2 regions of the Leucobacter allii genome follow, and region 1 is predicted to be linked to the other one. Evidence: riboswitches for the same ligand, from Rfam matches in the RefSeq annotation. Region 1 holds a riboswitch; the other holds the start of a gene.
What was found. Region 1 has a riboswitch for FMN ahead of pnuC (nicotinamide riboside transporter PnuC). Riboswitches for the same ligand answer to the same signal wherever they lie in the genome.

Region 1 (7,115 bases):
ACCACGAGGCGCGGGGCGAGCCGCCGCGACGGCGGGAACTCGCCCTCGCCCTCCAGCATCGCGACGAGGTCGGCGCCCGCCGCCTCGCCCAACTCGCGGACATCGCCGCTCACGGAGGTCAGCGAGACCAGCCGGTAGCTCGCGATCGGCGAGTCGTCGTAGCCCACCACCGAGACGTCTCGCGGCACCTCGAAGCCCTGACCGCGGAGCGCGCCGATGGCACCGACGGCGAGCGGGTCGTTCACGGCGAACACCGCGGTGGGCGCCTCGGCACCCGGTGCGGATGCGAGCTCCGCGAGCATCGCGTCGGCAGCGGCGGCGCCCGCGGCCTCCGTCGTCTGCTCCGCGCGCACCAGGCTCGCCCCGAGTCCTCGCGCGGCGAGCTCCGCCAGATAGCCGGCCTCGCGCGCCGAGGCGCTCGGCCCCGGCCCGGAGATGCACGCGATGCGCCGGTGGCCGAGTTCCGCGAGGTGCGCCGTAGCGAGGCGACCCCCCGCCGTCTCGTCGCTCGCGATGACCGGCACCCGCGCCGCCTCGATCGCGCGCGTGCCGAGCACCACCGCGGGAACCGCGAGCTGCCGCGCCGCCTCGGCCGAGATCTCCCCGGCGAGCACGACGCCGTCGACCCGCAGCGAGCGGAACACCGCGATCGGATCCTGGCTGAGGTGGGCGTTGAGCGCGGTGTCGGCGACGCTCAGGCTGTAGCCCCCGGCGGCGACTGCGGCGCGCAGCCCCTCGAGGGCGGGGGCGAACCAGAGGTTCGCGAAGTCGTCGACGACGACGCCGATGCTGCGCGTGCGGGTCCCCGCGAGGCCGGCGGCGAGGCGGCTCGGCGTGTAGTCGAGCTCGGCGACCGCGGCGAGGACGGCCTCGCGCTTCTCCTCGCTCACGCGCGGGGAGCCGCGCAGCACGAGCGAGACCAGCGACTTGGAGACGCCGGCCCGCTGGGCGACGTCGTAGATCGTGGGCCGTTTCATGCCGCCTCCTCCCCGCGATCCGACGATGCCGCGCCACCCGGGCGGCGGTGGCGCGGCGCGCAGACTCCATATTGACAGAACATTCGCCGCCGCGTTAGCGTGATCCAATTGGAGCGCTCCAACGCAGTCGGCGCACCGATCCTCCCACGACACCCCGCCCCGATCCCCTCTGCGAAAGGACCCTCCCGTGACCGCATCCCTCGGCGTCGCCGTCATCGGCGCCGGCATGGCGGGCAAGGCGCACGCCGCCGCCTACCGCGCCGCCTCGACTCTCTACGCCCCCGTGCTGCCCGAGATCCGCCTCGTCGCGATCGCCGACGTCTACGCACCCCTCGGGCAGGAGACCGCGAAGCGCTTCGGCTTCGAGCGCCACGTCGCCGACTGGCGCGACATCGCCGCGGCCGACGACATCGACGTCGTCAGCGTGGTCGTCGCGAACGCGCTGCATCGCGAGATCGTCGAGGGCCTCCTCGCGGCCGGCAAGCACGTGCTGTGCGAGAAGCCGCTGAGCGACACCATCGAGGACGCCCGCGCCATGGCCGACGCCGCCGCGGCTGCAGCAGCGAACGGCACCGTCGCCCGCATCGGCTTCAGTTACCTGCGCGGCCCCGGCCTCGCCTTCATCCGCTCGCTCATCGACGACGGCCGCCTCGGCGAGGTGCTCCATTTCTCCGGCCGCTACTGGACCGACTACGCCTGCCGACCCGGCACCCCCATCAGCTGGCGCTACCAGGGTCCGGCCGGATCCGGCGCGCTCGGCGACGTGGGCAGCCACCTCAGCTATATCGCCGAGTACCTCTGCGGCCCGGTCCGCGAGGTCTCCGGCGGCCGCTTCCACACCTCCATCACCGAGCGCCCGAAGCCCCTCGGCCAGGTCGTCGGGCACACCGGCGGCGCGGTGAGCGACGAGACCGCCCCCGTCACGAACGACGACTACGCGAGCTTCAACGCCGCATTCGAGCGCTGCGTGGGCACCCTCGAGGTCTCCCGCGTGGCCGCCGGCCACCCGAACGACCTGTACGTCGAGGTCTTCGGCTCGCGGGGCGCCGCCCGCTGGTCGCAGACGAACCCGGGCCAGGTGGAGGTCATGCTCCACGACGAGCAGGGCGACCTCGCCGGGTACCGCACGGTGCCCCTCGGCCCCGCCCACCCGCACTACGCCGGCGGCTGGGCGATGGACGCCCCGGGAGTCGGCATCGGCCAGAACGACCTGTTCGTGCACCAGGCGCGCGCCTTCCTCGAGGAGGTCGCGGGGATCCCCGAGGCCGAGTCGCTCCCGCGCTGCAGGAGCTTCGCCGACGGCGTGCACAACATGGAGTTCCTCGCCGCCGTCGCCGAGTCCGCCGCGCAGGGCGGATCCTCCGTCGCCGTGGCGTGATCCCGCGCCGTCCGCGCTCCGCACCCACCACCGCGCATCCCCACCCGCAGCACCGCTTCGCAGCAGAAGAGAGCACCCCATGAAACTCGGCGTCTACAACGCGATCCTCCACGACCGGAGCCTCCCCGAGGCCATCCGCGTCGTCCGCGAGCTCGGCCTCACCGGCATCGAGCTCAACACGGGAGGCTTCCTGCCCCCGACCCACATCCCCAACCGGGAGCAGATCCTCGAGTCCGACGCCGCGCGCGACGAGTTCCTCGGCCTGTTCGAGGGGACCGGCGTGCGGATCGCGGGCCTCAACTGCAACGGCAATCCGCTGCACCCGAAGCCTGCCATCGGCGAGGCCCACGCGGAGGACGTCCGCCGCTCGATCCGGCTCGCCGAGCGGCTCGGGCAGGATCGCGTGGTCACCATGTCGGGGCTCCCCGGCGGCGAGCCCGCCGCGACCGTCACCAACTGGGTGGTGAACGCCTGGAACTCGGCCGCACTCGACGTGCTCGACTACCAGTGGGATGTCGCGGCGAAGTTCTGGCGCGAAACCGACCGCTTCGCGGCCGAGCACGGGGTGAAGGTCGCCCTCGAGCTGCACCCGCAGAACCTCGTGTTCAACTCCGCCGACGTGCACAAGCTCATCGAGCTCACGGGCGCCACGCACGTCGGAGTGGAGCTCGACGCCTCGCACCTGTTCTGGCAGCAGATGGATCCCGTCGCCGTCGTGCGGCACCTCGGCGAGCTCGTCGTCCACGCCGCCGCGAAGGACGTGCGCGTGAACCCGGAGTGGGCGCGGCTCAACGGCGTGCTCGACAACTCCTTCCGCCGCCTCTCCCCGGAGGAGCCGCGCACGAACCTCGGCGGCGACGAGTGGGCCAACGAGTGGCCGCAGCACTCGGCGTGGGACTTCGTCGCGCTCGGCCGCGGACACGACACCGCGTACTGGACGGAGTTCCTCCGCGCGCTGCACGAGGTCGATCCCGAGATGTGGGTCAACATCGAGCACGAGGACGTCTCGCTCGGCCGGATCGAGGGGCTCGAGGTCGCCTCGCGGGTGCTCCGCGACGCCGACGCCGCCCTCGGGGCCTGAGCCGCGTCCGCGGGCGCGCCCGCGGAGGAGTAGCATTCGAGGCGAACACACACGTGCTCCGGGGTCGGTGGAAGTCCGAACCGGCGGTGACAGTCCGCGAACCGGGCCGGCGAGGCGATCCGCCTCGCGGGACCGGCCGATCCGGTGGAACTCCGGGACCGACAGTACAGTCTGGATGAGAGCAGCACGGGCGTGGGCGGGCCCGCGGGCCCGCGGGCCCGCCCACGCGCCCCTCGGCGGCACCGCACCCCGAGGAGGATCCCATGAACGCGCTGCAGTGGCTCGTCGAGGCCTTCACCGCGCACTGGGAACTGCCCGGCGGGCAGACGCTGCTCGTGCGCGAGGTGGTCGGCAACGTCTTCGGGCTCGCGAGCGCGCTCGGCGGTATGCGCCGGCGCATCTGGGCCTGGCCGGTCGGGATCATCGGCAATCTGCTGCTGCTCACCGTGTTCCTCGGTTCGATCCTCACCCCCGAGCACTCGCTGCCGAGCCTGCTCGGCCAGGCGGGCCGCCAGGTGATGTTCATCGCCGTCGCGGTCTACGGCTGGATCCGCTGGCGGCGTGCGGGCGACGGCGGCCGGCTCACGCCGCGCTGGGCCCCTGCGGGAGCACGCGTCGGCATCGTGCTCGTCCTGCTGCTCGGCACGGTCGCGCTGACGCCGGTGTTCCGCGCGCTCGGCTCCTGGGATCCGGTCTGGGCCGACGCCTGGACCTTCGTCGGCTCGCTGCTCGCCACCTACGGCATGGCGAAGGGGTGGACGGAGTTCTGGCTCGTCTGGATCGCCGTCGACCTCGTCGGCGTGCCGCTGCTGTTCAGCTCCGGCTATTACGCCACGGCCCTCATGTACGTCTTCTACGGCGTGTTCACCGCGATCGGCTTCGTCGTGTGGTGCCGCGCCCACGCCAAGCCCCGGATCGACACGCTCATGCCCGACCCGCGGACCACCCCGGCCGTTCGCGGGCGGGAGTAGGGCTCCGTTCCCGAGCCCACGTTCCGCTCGGTTCCGGGCCCCGCTCCGCCCCGTCCGGGTCGCTCCGGGTCGCCCTGGCCCGGATCCGGGTCACCGCGGCAGGGTGGCGGAGGGGCCGACCCTGCCGGAGCGACCCGGATTCATGCGGAGGAGAGGTTTCGGGGCGGAGGGAGATCGGCCCCGGGGGTTGGGGGCGCGGAGGCGCAGGGTGAGAGGGGGCGCGGGCGCAGAAGTGCGGTGGTGGGAGGTGCAGGGCGAGAGGGGGCGGGGACGGGAGAGGGGGCGGAGCGGGAGGTGCGAGGCGGGGCGGAGCGGTGCGCGGGGCGAGGGATGCGGCGGCGGGTCAGGATCCGGGGGTCGCGGCCACCTCGACGCGAGTGCCCGAGATCGCGCTCTCGCGCGCCGCGTCGAGCACCGCGACGGTGTGCAGCGCCTCGGAGAGCCGCACCGCGGGCGGCGTCCCCGTCGCGATCGCGCGATGCAGATCCCGGTAGAACTCGGTGTAGTCCCCGCGCAGGGAAGGGATCGGGGTCGGGCCGGATCCGTCGTGCAGCACGCCCCAGCGCTCGGGCGCCTCGACCCCCCAGGCGTCCGCGTCGGTGGCGGGCCGCAGGCCCGCCCGCAGCTGCTCGACCTGCACATCGGACATGTGCGACTCGTAGTTGCCCTCGCGGCCGTAGACGATCATGCGGCGGTCCTCCCGCCGCGCGCCCTTCGAGGAGGAGACGGAGCTGTGGACGCCGCCCGCGTGGTGGAGCCCGAGCACGAAGCCGACGTCGACGCGGGCGTCGCCCGCGCCCACCCAGTCGAGGTGTGCGTCCACCCGCGCGACGGGTCCGAAGAGCTGGGCGAGCTGATCCACGACGTGCGCGCCGAGGTCGCGCAGCAGGCCCTCATCCGGTCCCTGCGCGAGCACGGAGCGGTCGTCCTGCTCGAGCGCGAAATCGGCGCGCCACACGCGGCCGAGCCGACCCGAGTCGAGCACGGAGCGCAGCGTCACGAGGTCCGTGTCCCAGCGCCGGTTGTGGAAGACCGTGAGCGTTCGGCCGGCACGGTCGGCGGCGGCGATGAGCTCGCGCGCCGTCGCCGCATCGGGGGCGAAGGGCTTGTCGGCGACGACGTGCACGCCGCGCTGGAGCGCGCGCAGCACGAGCTCCCGCCGGGTGGCCGGCGGGGTGGTGATGACCACCGCGTCGACGCCGGCGTCGATGATCGCATCGAGCGAGGCGAACGCGGGCACGCCGGGCGCCTCGGCCGCGAGCTCGGCGACCCGCTGCGGCGAGCGCGCCACGACGCCCGCGAGCTCCCACTCCGTCGCCGCCTGGAGGTAGGGCAGATGGAAGAGCCTGCCCCCGACGCCGAATCCGACGAGTCCGATCCTCATGCGATGCCGTCCTCTCCGCGCCCGCCGGCTCTACCGCTCGCGGGGCACGTAGATCGCGCCCGTCATCACGTCCTCCTCGAGCTCTTCGAGCGTGCGGCCGCGGGTTTCGGGGACGAAGCGCTTGATGAAGAGGAAGGAGACGACGTTGACGATCGCGAAGATGACGAACAGCCCCATGCCGACCGCGCCCACGATGGAGGGCACGAGCAGCGCGAGCACGCCGTTCGCGATCCAGAGCACGAAGACGGAGACGCCCATGCCGATCCCGCGCATGTGCAGCGGGAACACCTCGGAGAGGTAGACCCAGGTGGCGATGTTGAGGAACAGCTGGATCGAGCCGATCATGATGACGATGAGCACGAGGAACACCCACGGGCGCGCGGGGCTGCCCTCGGGGAAGAGGAACATCATCGCGACCGCGATGAGCACGTGCGAGAGGGCGGTGAGCCCGTAGCCCCACAGGAAGTTGGTGCGACGGTCGACCCGGTCCATCATGAAGAGCGCGACGACCCCGCCGATCACGGCGATCACGCCGGGGGCGATGTTCACCCAGCCGATCATGTCCTCGCTGAACCCGGACTCGGCGAGCATCCGCTGGCCGTAGTACATGATGGCGTTGACGCCGGTGAACTGCTGGGCGATGCCGAGGCCGCAGGCCACGAGCAGGATCACGAGGAGGTTCTTGTTGGAGAGCACGGCGCGGATGCCGAGGCGGCGCTCCGACTCGGCGCGCTCCTCCTGGGTGACGCGCTGCACCTCGGCGAACTCCGCGGCGGCCCGATCCTCCGAGCGCACCGTGCGGAGCACCGCGAGCGCGTCGTCGGCGCGCCCCTGTTCCACGAGCCAGCGGGGGGACTCCGGCATCCGCAGCATCCCGAAGAAGAGCACGATCGCGGGCAGCGCGCAGATGGCGAACATGATGCGCCAGACGCCGTCGACATGCCCCCACAGCGCCGCGATGATGGCGTTGACGATGAAAGCGGCGAGCTGACCCACGACGATCATGAGCTCGTTGCGGCCGGAGAGCGAGCCGCGGATCTCGAAGGGTGCGAGTTCGGCGAGGTACACCGGCACGACGGCGGACGCGCCGCCGACGGCGAAGCCGAGCGCGATCCGCCCCGCGACCAGCAGCGAGAAGCCGAGCGTCGTGTGCGTACCGTGCTCGGGGCCGCTCGGGGAGGTCACGACGAGCAGGGTGCCGCAGAAGAAGAGCACCGCCAGCAGGATGATGGTCGGGCGGCGGCCGATCTTGTCGGCGATGCGGCCGAAGAGCATCGCGCCGAAGGCCGCGGCGAAGACGAGCGAGCTGATCACGATGCCGATC
Region 2 (7,115 bases), 200 kb from region 1:
CCCGCGATGATCGCGACGCGCATCCCGCGCGCGTCCACCGCGAGATCGGGAGCCCCCGCGCCGCTCACGAGCGCGCTCCGTCCGCCGCCGCGGCGCCGGGCAGCGCGGCATTCGGGATCTCGTGGCCCATGCGATCGCGCTTGGTCGCGAGGTACGCGAGGTTCTCCTCGGTCAGCCCCACGATGAGCGGCACGCGCTCGGTCACGACGATGCCGTGGGCCTCGAGCTGCGCGACCTTGTCGGGGTTGTTGGTGAGCAGCCGCACGCGCTCCACGCCGAGATCGGCGAGGATCTCGGCGGCCGCGGTGTAGTCGCGCGCGTCGGCCGGGAGGCCGAGCTGGAGGTTCGCCTCGAGCGTGTCGACGCCCTGCTCCTGCAGCTGGTAGGCGCGGAGCTTGTTCGCCAGGCCGATGCCGCGCCCCTCATGCCCGCGAAGGTATACGACGACGCCGCCGCGCTCGTGGATGATGTCGAGCGCCCGGTCGAGCTGCGGACCGCACTCGCACTTGAGCGAGCCGAAGGCTTCTCCGGTGATGCACTCGGAGTGCACGCGCACGAGCGTGTCGGCGCCGGCATCGACGCCCTCGGGCGTCGGGGCCACGAGCGCGATGTGATCGACCCCGGCCCGCCGGTCGCGGTAGGCGAGGGCCCGCATCGCTCCGTGCGTGGTCGGCAGGGCCGCGTTCGCGCGGAGGCTCACCTGGCGGTGCGGGCGCGCGGTCGCCGGAGGCCGTCCCTCCGGGTCGCGCTCGTCGAGATAGGCGATGAGCTGCTCGATGGTGATGACGGGGACGCCCTCGGCCGCGCCCAGCTCGAGCAGGCCGGGCAGGCGCATCATCTCGCCGTCCTCGGCGACGATCTCGGCGATCGCCGCCACCGGACGGAGGCCGGCGAGCCGCATGAGCTCGACGCCCGCCTCCGTGTGACCGGCGCGGGCGCGCACGCCGCCGTCCACGGCGCGCAGCGGGAGCACGTGGCCCGGGCGTCGCACGTCCTCGGGCGCCGAGTGCTCGCCGGCGAGCACCCGCAGCGTGGTCGCGCGGTCGCTCGCGCTGATGCCGGTGGTCACGCCGTGCGCGGCGTCGACGGTGACCGTGTATGCCGTTCCGCGTACATCCTCGTTGCGCTCCACCATCATGGGCAGGTCGAGCTGGTCGGCGATGTCGTTGGTCATCGGCGCGCAGAGCAGGCCGGAGGACCAGCGCACCGTCCAGGCGATCCACTCGGGGCTCGCGAGCTCGGCCGAGAGGATGACGTCCCCCTCGTTCTCGCGATCCTCGTCGTCGGCGACGATGACGGGCCGCCCGGCGCGGATGGCGGCCACCGCCTCCTCGATGCTCGAGATGCGGCCGGCGGGTTCGGGGGAATCGGTGGGGGTCATGCGCGGCTTCCTTCGGGGACGTGCGGTTCGGTGAGGGCGGCGGGCTCGCCGCCGAAGCGGAGCATGCGGGCGACGTGGCGCGCGAGGATGTCGGTCTCGACGTTCACCCGGTCGCCGGGCTCGAGCGCGCCGAGCGTCGTGGCGGCGAGCGTCTCGGGGATGAGCGAGACCTCGAACCAGTGGCCGGATCCGCCCTCCTCGCCGCCGGCGGGGTCGGAGATGCCGGAGACGGTGAGCGAGACCCCCGAGAGCGTCACGGAGCCCTTGTCGACGAGCAGGGGAGCGAGGGCGGCCGGGAGGGCGAAGCGCAGCACGCGCCACTGCTCGGCCGGGGTGGACGTGACGAGGCTCGCGGTGCCGTCGACGTGCCCCTGGACGATGTGGCCGCCGAGCCGGGTGTCGACGCGCACGGCGCGTTCGAGGTTCACCCGGCTGCCGGGGATCAGCGCGCCGAGCGTCGACATGCGCAGCGACTGGGCCATCACGTCGGCGGTGAAGGTACCGCGGCCGTCCGACGTGGTCCCCTGCTCGATCACCGTCAAGCAGACGCCGGACACCGCGATCGAGGCGCCGTGAACGGCGTCCGCGGTGACGACGGGGCCCGCGATGGTGAGGCGGAGCGAATCATCGATCGCCTCGACGGCCACGATCTCGCCGATCTCCTCGATGAGTCCTGTGAACATGCCTATCCTTCCTCGGAGGCGTGGTCCCCGGGGGCCGGGGAGTCTGGGGTTGCACGTGAAACACGATCGGCTCGGACGAGCAGATCCGCGCCGAGCTCGAGGCGCTCGCGCACCGCGAGCCGCGCGATCCCCGCCATGCTCGGGATCCCGAGGTCGCCGAGCGCGAGCCTCGGGCCGCCGAGCAGCGCCGGGGCGACGTAGACGAGCAGCTCATCCGCCAGGCCGGCCGCGATCAGCGCGCTCGCGACCCGCGGCCCGCCCTCGACGAAGAGGCTCCCGATGCCGCGCGCGGCGAGCCCGGCGAGTTCGGCGGGGAGATCGTCGCCCGGGAGCCTCAGGGGCTCGGGGACGCCCCGCGCCGCGAGCGCGGGATGCGCGCGCACCCGCGCCGCCTCGGGGATGCCCCGGTGCCCGAGCACGACGGGGATCGGCTGCTCGGACGCCGGGACGAGGAGCGCCCCCTCGGCGTCGCGCGCGGTGAGTTCCGGGTCGTCGGCGAGCAGCGTGCCGGTGCCGACGAGGATGGCGTCGGCCTCGGCGCGCCGACGGTGCACGTCGGTGCGCGCCTCGGGCCCGGTGATCCAGCGGCTCGTCCCGTCCGCCGCCGCGGCCCGGCCGTCCAGGGTCTGCGCCCACTTCACGGTCACCCGCGGGCGACGGAGCGGCGACGGAGCGGACGCGTCCGCGGCCCCCTGGCGCGCCAGCCAGGCGCCCAGCAGCGCGCGCGCCTCTCCCGCCAGAACGCCGCCGCGCACCTCGACTCCGGCCGCCCGCAGCGTGGCGGCCCCGCCCGAGGAGGCGCGGCCCGGATCGTCCAGGGCGTAGGCGACCGCGCCGATGCCCGCGTCGCGCAGGGCCTCGGCGCACGGACCGGTGCGCCCCGTATGATTGCACGGCTCGAGGGTGACGACGGCGGTGAGCTCCGAGAAGCGGCCGCGCCACGGCCCGGGCAGATGCGCCAGCGCGTCGATCTCCGCGTGCGGCGTCCCGGAACCGCGGTGCCAGCCCTCGGCGACGATCCGGCCGTCGGGGTCGAGGATCACGCAGCCGACCTGCGGATTGGGGTCGTCGACGGGCCCGCGTCGGGCGACCCCGAGCGCGCGGCGCATCGCCTCCTCGACGAGTTCCTGCTGCAGCATCCGGCGATCCTCACGTCCCGGGTGCACAGGGTGCGGACGGTCGCCCGTCCTCCTGCATTCCTCTCATCCGGACTACACAGGCGGACTCCGCACTGCCATCACCGTCGGTACCGGAGTTCCACCGGTTCGGCCTCGCGGATGCGAGGGTCGCGGACTGTCACCGCCGGTTCGGATTCTCACCGACCCCGGAACACGCTCCTCATGCTAGCCCCTCGGGCGCGTCGTCGCACGCCGCCCCGTCACATTTCCCTCTGGGCGGAATCGTGCGGACGCGGCCGCTCTCACGAGAACAGCTCGGCGAACAGCTGCCCGTTCGCGATGACGTTCATGGACAGCGCGATGATGAGCGCGTTGAAGAAGAAGGCGAACGTCGTGTGCCACACGACCGTCCAGCGCATGTGGGTGTCGAGGACCTTCACGTCGGAGACGGAGAACGTCGTCGAGTTCGTGAAGGCGAAGTACGCGAAATCCGCCAGGCGCGGGCTCGGAGTCCCGGGGAACTCGAGCGGCGGCGCCGAGGATCGGTGGAAGCGCGAGAAGTAGATCCGAGCGTAGCCCCAGTTGAACATCACCCAGGAGAGCAGCATCGCCCAGACCGCGGTGAACTCGGCAATGGGGTCGTGCACGTCCTGACCGATGTCGGTGATGAGATCCACCGCCACCGACAGTCCGATGACGCTCGCGCCGAAGGTGAAGACCATCGTGAACAGCCGGGTGACGGGGTGGCCGATGAGCACCCGCGTGGCGGTGGGGTCGGGCTGGCGAATGCGCACCTGGAGACTGAGCGCGAGCGCGGTGAGGGCGAGGTACAGCATCGCGACGCTGCACCACACGAAGCGCTGGGCGATCATGAGATCGTCGTCGCCGCCCCAGAGCAGATCCGCGCCCACCCAGACGAGGGCCAGCTGCATGAGCAGACCGAGCACCTCGCCGCCGATGCTGAGTGCCGCGCTCGCCGTGCGCCAGGGGGAGCGCTCCGCCATGGCGTCTATGTCCGCGCCGCCGTTCCGGCCGCGGAGGTGACGAGATCGCGCAGCGACGCGTCCGGAAGATAGGCCCGGGTGAGCGCGACGCCGATGCGCGGCAGATCGCCCTCGTCGCGGTAGAGAAGGTGCAGGGACTCATGCCGCGGGTTGAACTTCTGCTTGAAGCGGTGCAGCGAGGCGAAGCCGTAGAGCGGTTCCACGAGGCTCCCGATCTGCTCGAGCACCTGGTCCACGGGTCCCGCCTCCGCGTCGGCCGGCCGCACGAGCGGCGCGCCCGAGAGCGAGACGAAGTCGTAGCCCTCGCCCGAGAAGTGCCGTGCGGAGGAGGCGATGAGGAACTCCATCACCGGCCCGAAGCCGCCGTCGCGGCGGCGCATGAGATCGAGGGTCCAGCCGGCGACCCGTCCGTCTCCGCCGTAGACGGGGAGCCAGGAGGTCACCCCGTGCAGACTCCCCTCGCCGTCGACGGCGATGCCGACGCGCACCTCGGGATCCAGCGCCTCCGCCACCGTGCCCAGGGTGAAGCGCATCTCGGGCAGGCCCTTGTCCCCCGTCCACTGCTCGGAGATGGCGCGCACCTGCGCGAGGACGTTCCAGGGTTCGTCGGCGAGCCGCACCATGCGGAACTCGATCCCCTCGCGCTCGGCCTTGTTGATCGCGGTGCGCACGGCGCCCCAGGCCTTGCCGGTGAACTGCAGCTCGGGCAGATCGACGATCGTGTCCTCGGCGACGATGACCGAGCGCCACCCCTCCGGGCGCGCCGTCGCCGTCGCGGTGCCCGCCGAGAAGACGCAGGGGATGAGGCCCGCATCCTGCGTCGTGCGCTCGAACGCGGCGAGCGCCTCCCCGAGCGACCCGGCCGGCACGATCGGATCGCCGAGCATGATCGCGACGCCCGCGTGCTCCTGATAGCCGACGACGCCCGCTTCCGCCGGCCCGCGGAGCGCGATGTGACGGTTCTCCGGCCACGTCACCATCCACGAGATCGTCCCGCCGCCGAAGCGGCGGATCCGAGCAGCGGTCTCCTCGGGCGTCACGGTCGCGGCCGCCACCCGGCGCCGCGAGCGGCGCAGGGGCACCCGGAACGCGCCGCGTCCGATGATCATGAAGGCGAGCTGGGCGATCCAGTAGACGGTCGGGGCGACCGCGATCCCGACGACGTCGAGCGGCGAGTCGATGGCGCCGGCGTCGAGCAGCAGGGGGAGGGCGGCGAAGACGAGCGCCGCCGTCAGCAGGTTGAACGCGCCGAGCACGATCGCCGCGATCCAGGCCACGCGATAGCCCCGGCGCACGCCGTTCGCGATGAGCAGGATGACCACGACGTCGATCGCGACGTCGAGGAAGGAGGAGACCGGCTCGTTGCTGCCGAGCGGCCCGTCGTAGGGCACGACGAGGCCGAGCACCTGCACGGCGCCGATGGCGATGAGGCCGGCGAAGGCGATGAGTCGCCACTCCCGCGCGCTCGGACGGCTCGCCCGATGCCGGAAGGCGGGCAGCCAGCCGCTCGCGAGCATCGCCGCCACGAGGGCGACCGCGTGCTCGAGGTCGTGGAGCTGCCCGAGGTAGAGCACCGACACCCCGATCCAGATCACCGTCGCGACGCGGGCGCGCAGCCGCCACGGCGACGGCAGCGTCGCGATGGCGAACACGAGCGCGGTGAAGGCGCCGCAGGAGGGGCCGACGTCGTAGACGGTCGTGAGGCGCTCGGCCCAGTGCCATCCCGTCTGCGAGACGACGGCGACGATCCCCGCAGCGCCGAGCACGCCGACGAGGTGGCCGGCGAGGAAGAGGCCGATCGTGCGCAGCGAGCCGAAGCGCCACTCGGCCCAGCCGACGCCGCCGATGACGAGCGGCGCGATGGTGAGGAACACGTACGGGGCGTTGAGGAGGAACGGCGAGGTGAACACGGTCCACCAGCGCCCCTCGGCGAACGCGGGCAGCCCGGTGGCGAACTCGGCGTACCAGGGCTTCTCCGACGCCGGCGACCACAGCGTCCCCGTGGCGATGCCGATCACGAGCAGCGCGAGCACCAGGGCCGCGGTGAACGGCACGCGTCGCAGGAGGGTGAGCGGGCTTCGGCGCCGGGCGTCGGATTCCATGGACTCAGTCTAGGACGCGAGTCGCTGCGCGGCTCACCGGACTGCGCGGTTCACCCGACGGCGCGGTTCACCGGACGGCGCGACCGATCAGCGGATGAGGCCGATGCGCTCGTAGACGTGCGCGAGGGTGCGGCTCGCGACCTCGTTCGCCCGCTCGGCGGCTGCGGCGAGCAGCCGGTCGAGCTCCGCCGGGTCGGCCAGCAGCTCCTCCGTGCGCGTGCGGACGGGGGCGAAGCTCGCCTCGACGACCTCGGCGACGCCCTTCTTGAGATCGCCGTACCCGCGGCCCGCGTACTCCTCGGCGATCGCGTCGACCGGCCGCTCGCCGAGCACCGAGAAGATGGTGAGGAGGTTGGAGACGCCGGGCTTCGCCTCGCGATCGAAGCGGATCTCGCCGTCGGCGTCGGTGACCGCCCGCATGATCTTCTTCCGGGTGACGTTCGCGGGGTCCAGCACCTTGATGAGCCCCGCCTCGGTCTCCGCCGATTTCGACATCTTCGCCGAGGGGTTCTGCAGGTCGTAGATCTTCGCGGTGCCCGTCTGGATCTGCGCCTCCGGGACCACGAAGGTCTCGCCGAAGCGCGAGTTGAACCGATTCGCGAGGTCCCGGGTGAGCTCGACGTGCTGGCGCTGGTCCTCGCCGACCGGCACGCTCGCGGCCTGGTAGAGGAGGATGTCGGCCGCCATGAGGATCGGGTAGGTGAAGAGACCGACCGAGGCCGCATCGGCGCCGTTCCTCTGCGACTTGTCCTTGAACTGCGTCATGCGGCTCGCCTCGCCGAAGCCGGTGAGCGTGTTGAGCACCCACGCCAGCTCCGCGTGCGCCG

Region 2: another riboswitch for FMN. It lies ahead of ribD (bifunctional diaminohydroxyphosphoribosylaminopyrimidine deaminase/5-amino-6-(5-phosphoribosylamino)uracil reductase RibD); the one in region 1 lies ahead of pnuC (nicotinamide riboside transporter PnuC).

Annotation. Positions count from the first base shown of each region.
Region 1 is NZ_CP095045.1:3,425,694-3,432,808, reverse strand. Features, by position in the region: gene MUN78_RS15920 (LacI family DNA-binding transcriptional regulator) at 1-977, opposite strand, end outside; gene MUN78_RS15915 (Gfo/Idh/MocA family protein) at 1,165-2,355, shown strand; gene MUN78_RS15910 (sugar phosphate isomerase/epimerase family protein) at 2,435-3,436, shown strand; FMN riboswitch at 3,487-3,627, shown strand; gene pnuC (nicotinamide riboside transporter PnuC) at 3,700-4,407, shown strand; gene MUN78_RS15900 (Gfo/Idh/MocA family protein) at 4,751-5,791, opposite strand; gene MUN78_RS15895 (sugar porter family MFS transporter) at 5,822-7,115, opposite strand, start outside.
Region 2 is NZ_CP095045.1:61,584-68,698, forward strand. Features, by position in the region: gene ribH (6,7-dimethyl-8-ribityllumazine synthase) at 1-68, opposite strand, end outside; gene ribA (GTP cyclohydrolase II) at 65-1,381, opposite strand; gene MUN78_RS00260 (riboflavin synthase) at 1,378-2,064, opposite strand; gene ribD (bifunctional diaminohydroxyphosphoribosylaminopyrimidine deaminase/5-amino-6-(5-phosphoribosylamino)uracil reductase RibD) at 2,067-3,203, opposite strand; FMN riboswitch at 3,255-3,400, opposite strand; gene MUN78_RS00270 (DUF1345 domain-containing protein) at 3,485-4,186, opposite strand; gene MUN78_RS00275 (bifunctional lysylphosphatidylglycerol flippase/synthetase MprF) at 4,192-6,288, opposite strand; gene trpS (tryptophan--tRNA ligase) at 6,376-7,115, opposite strand, start outside.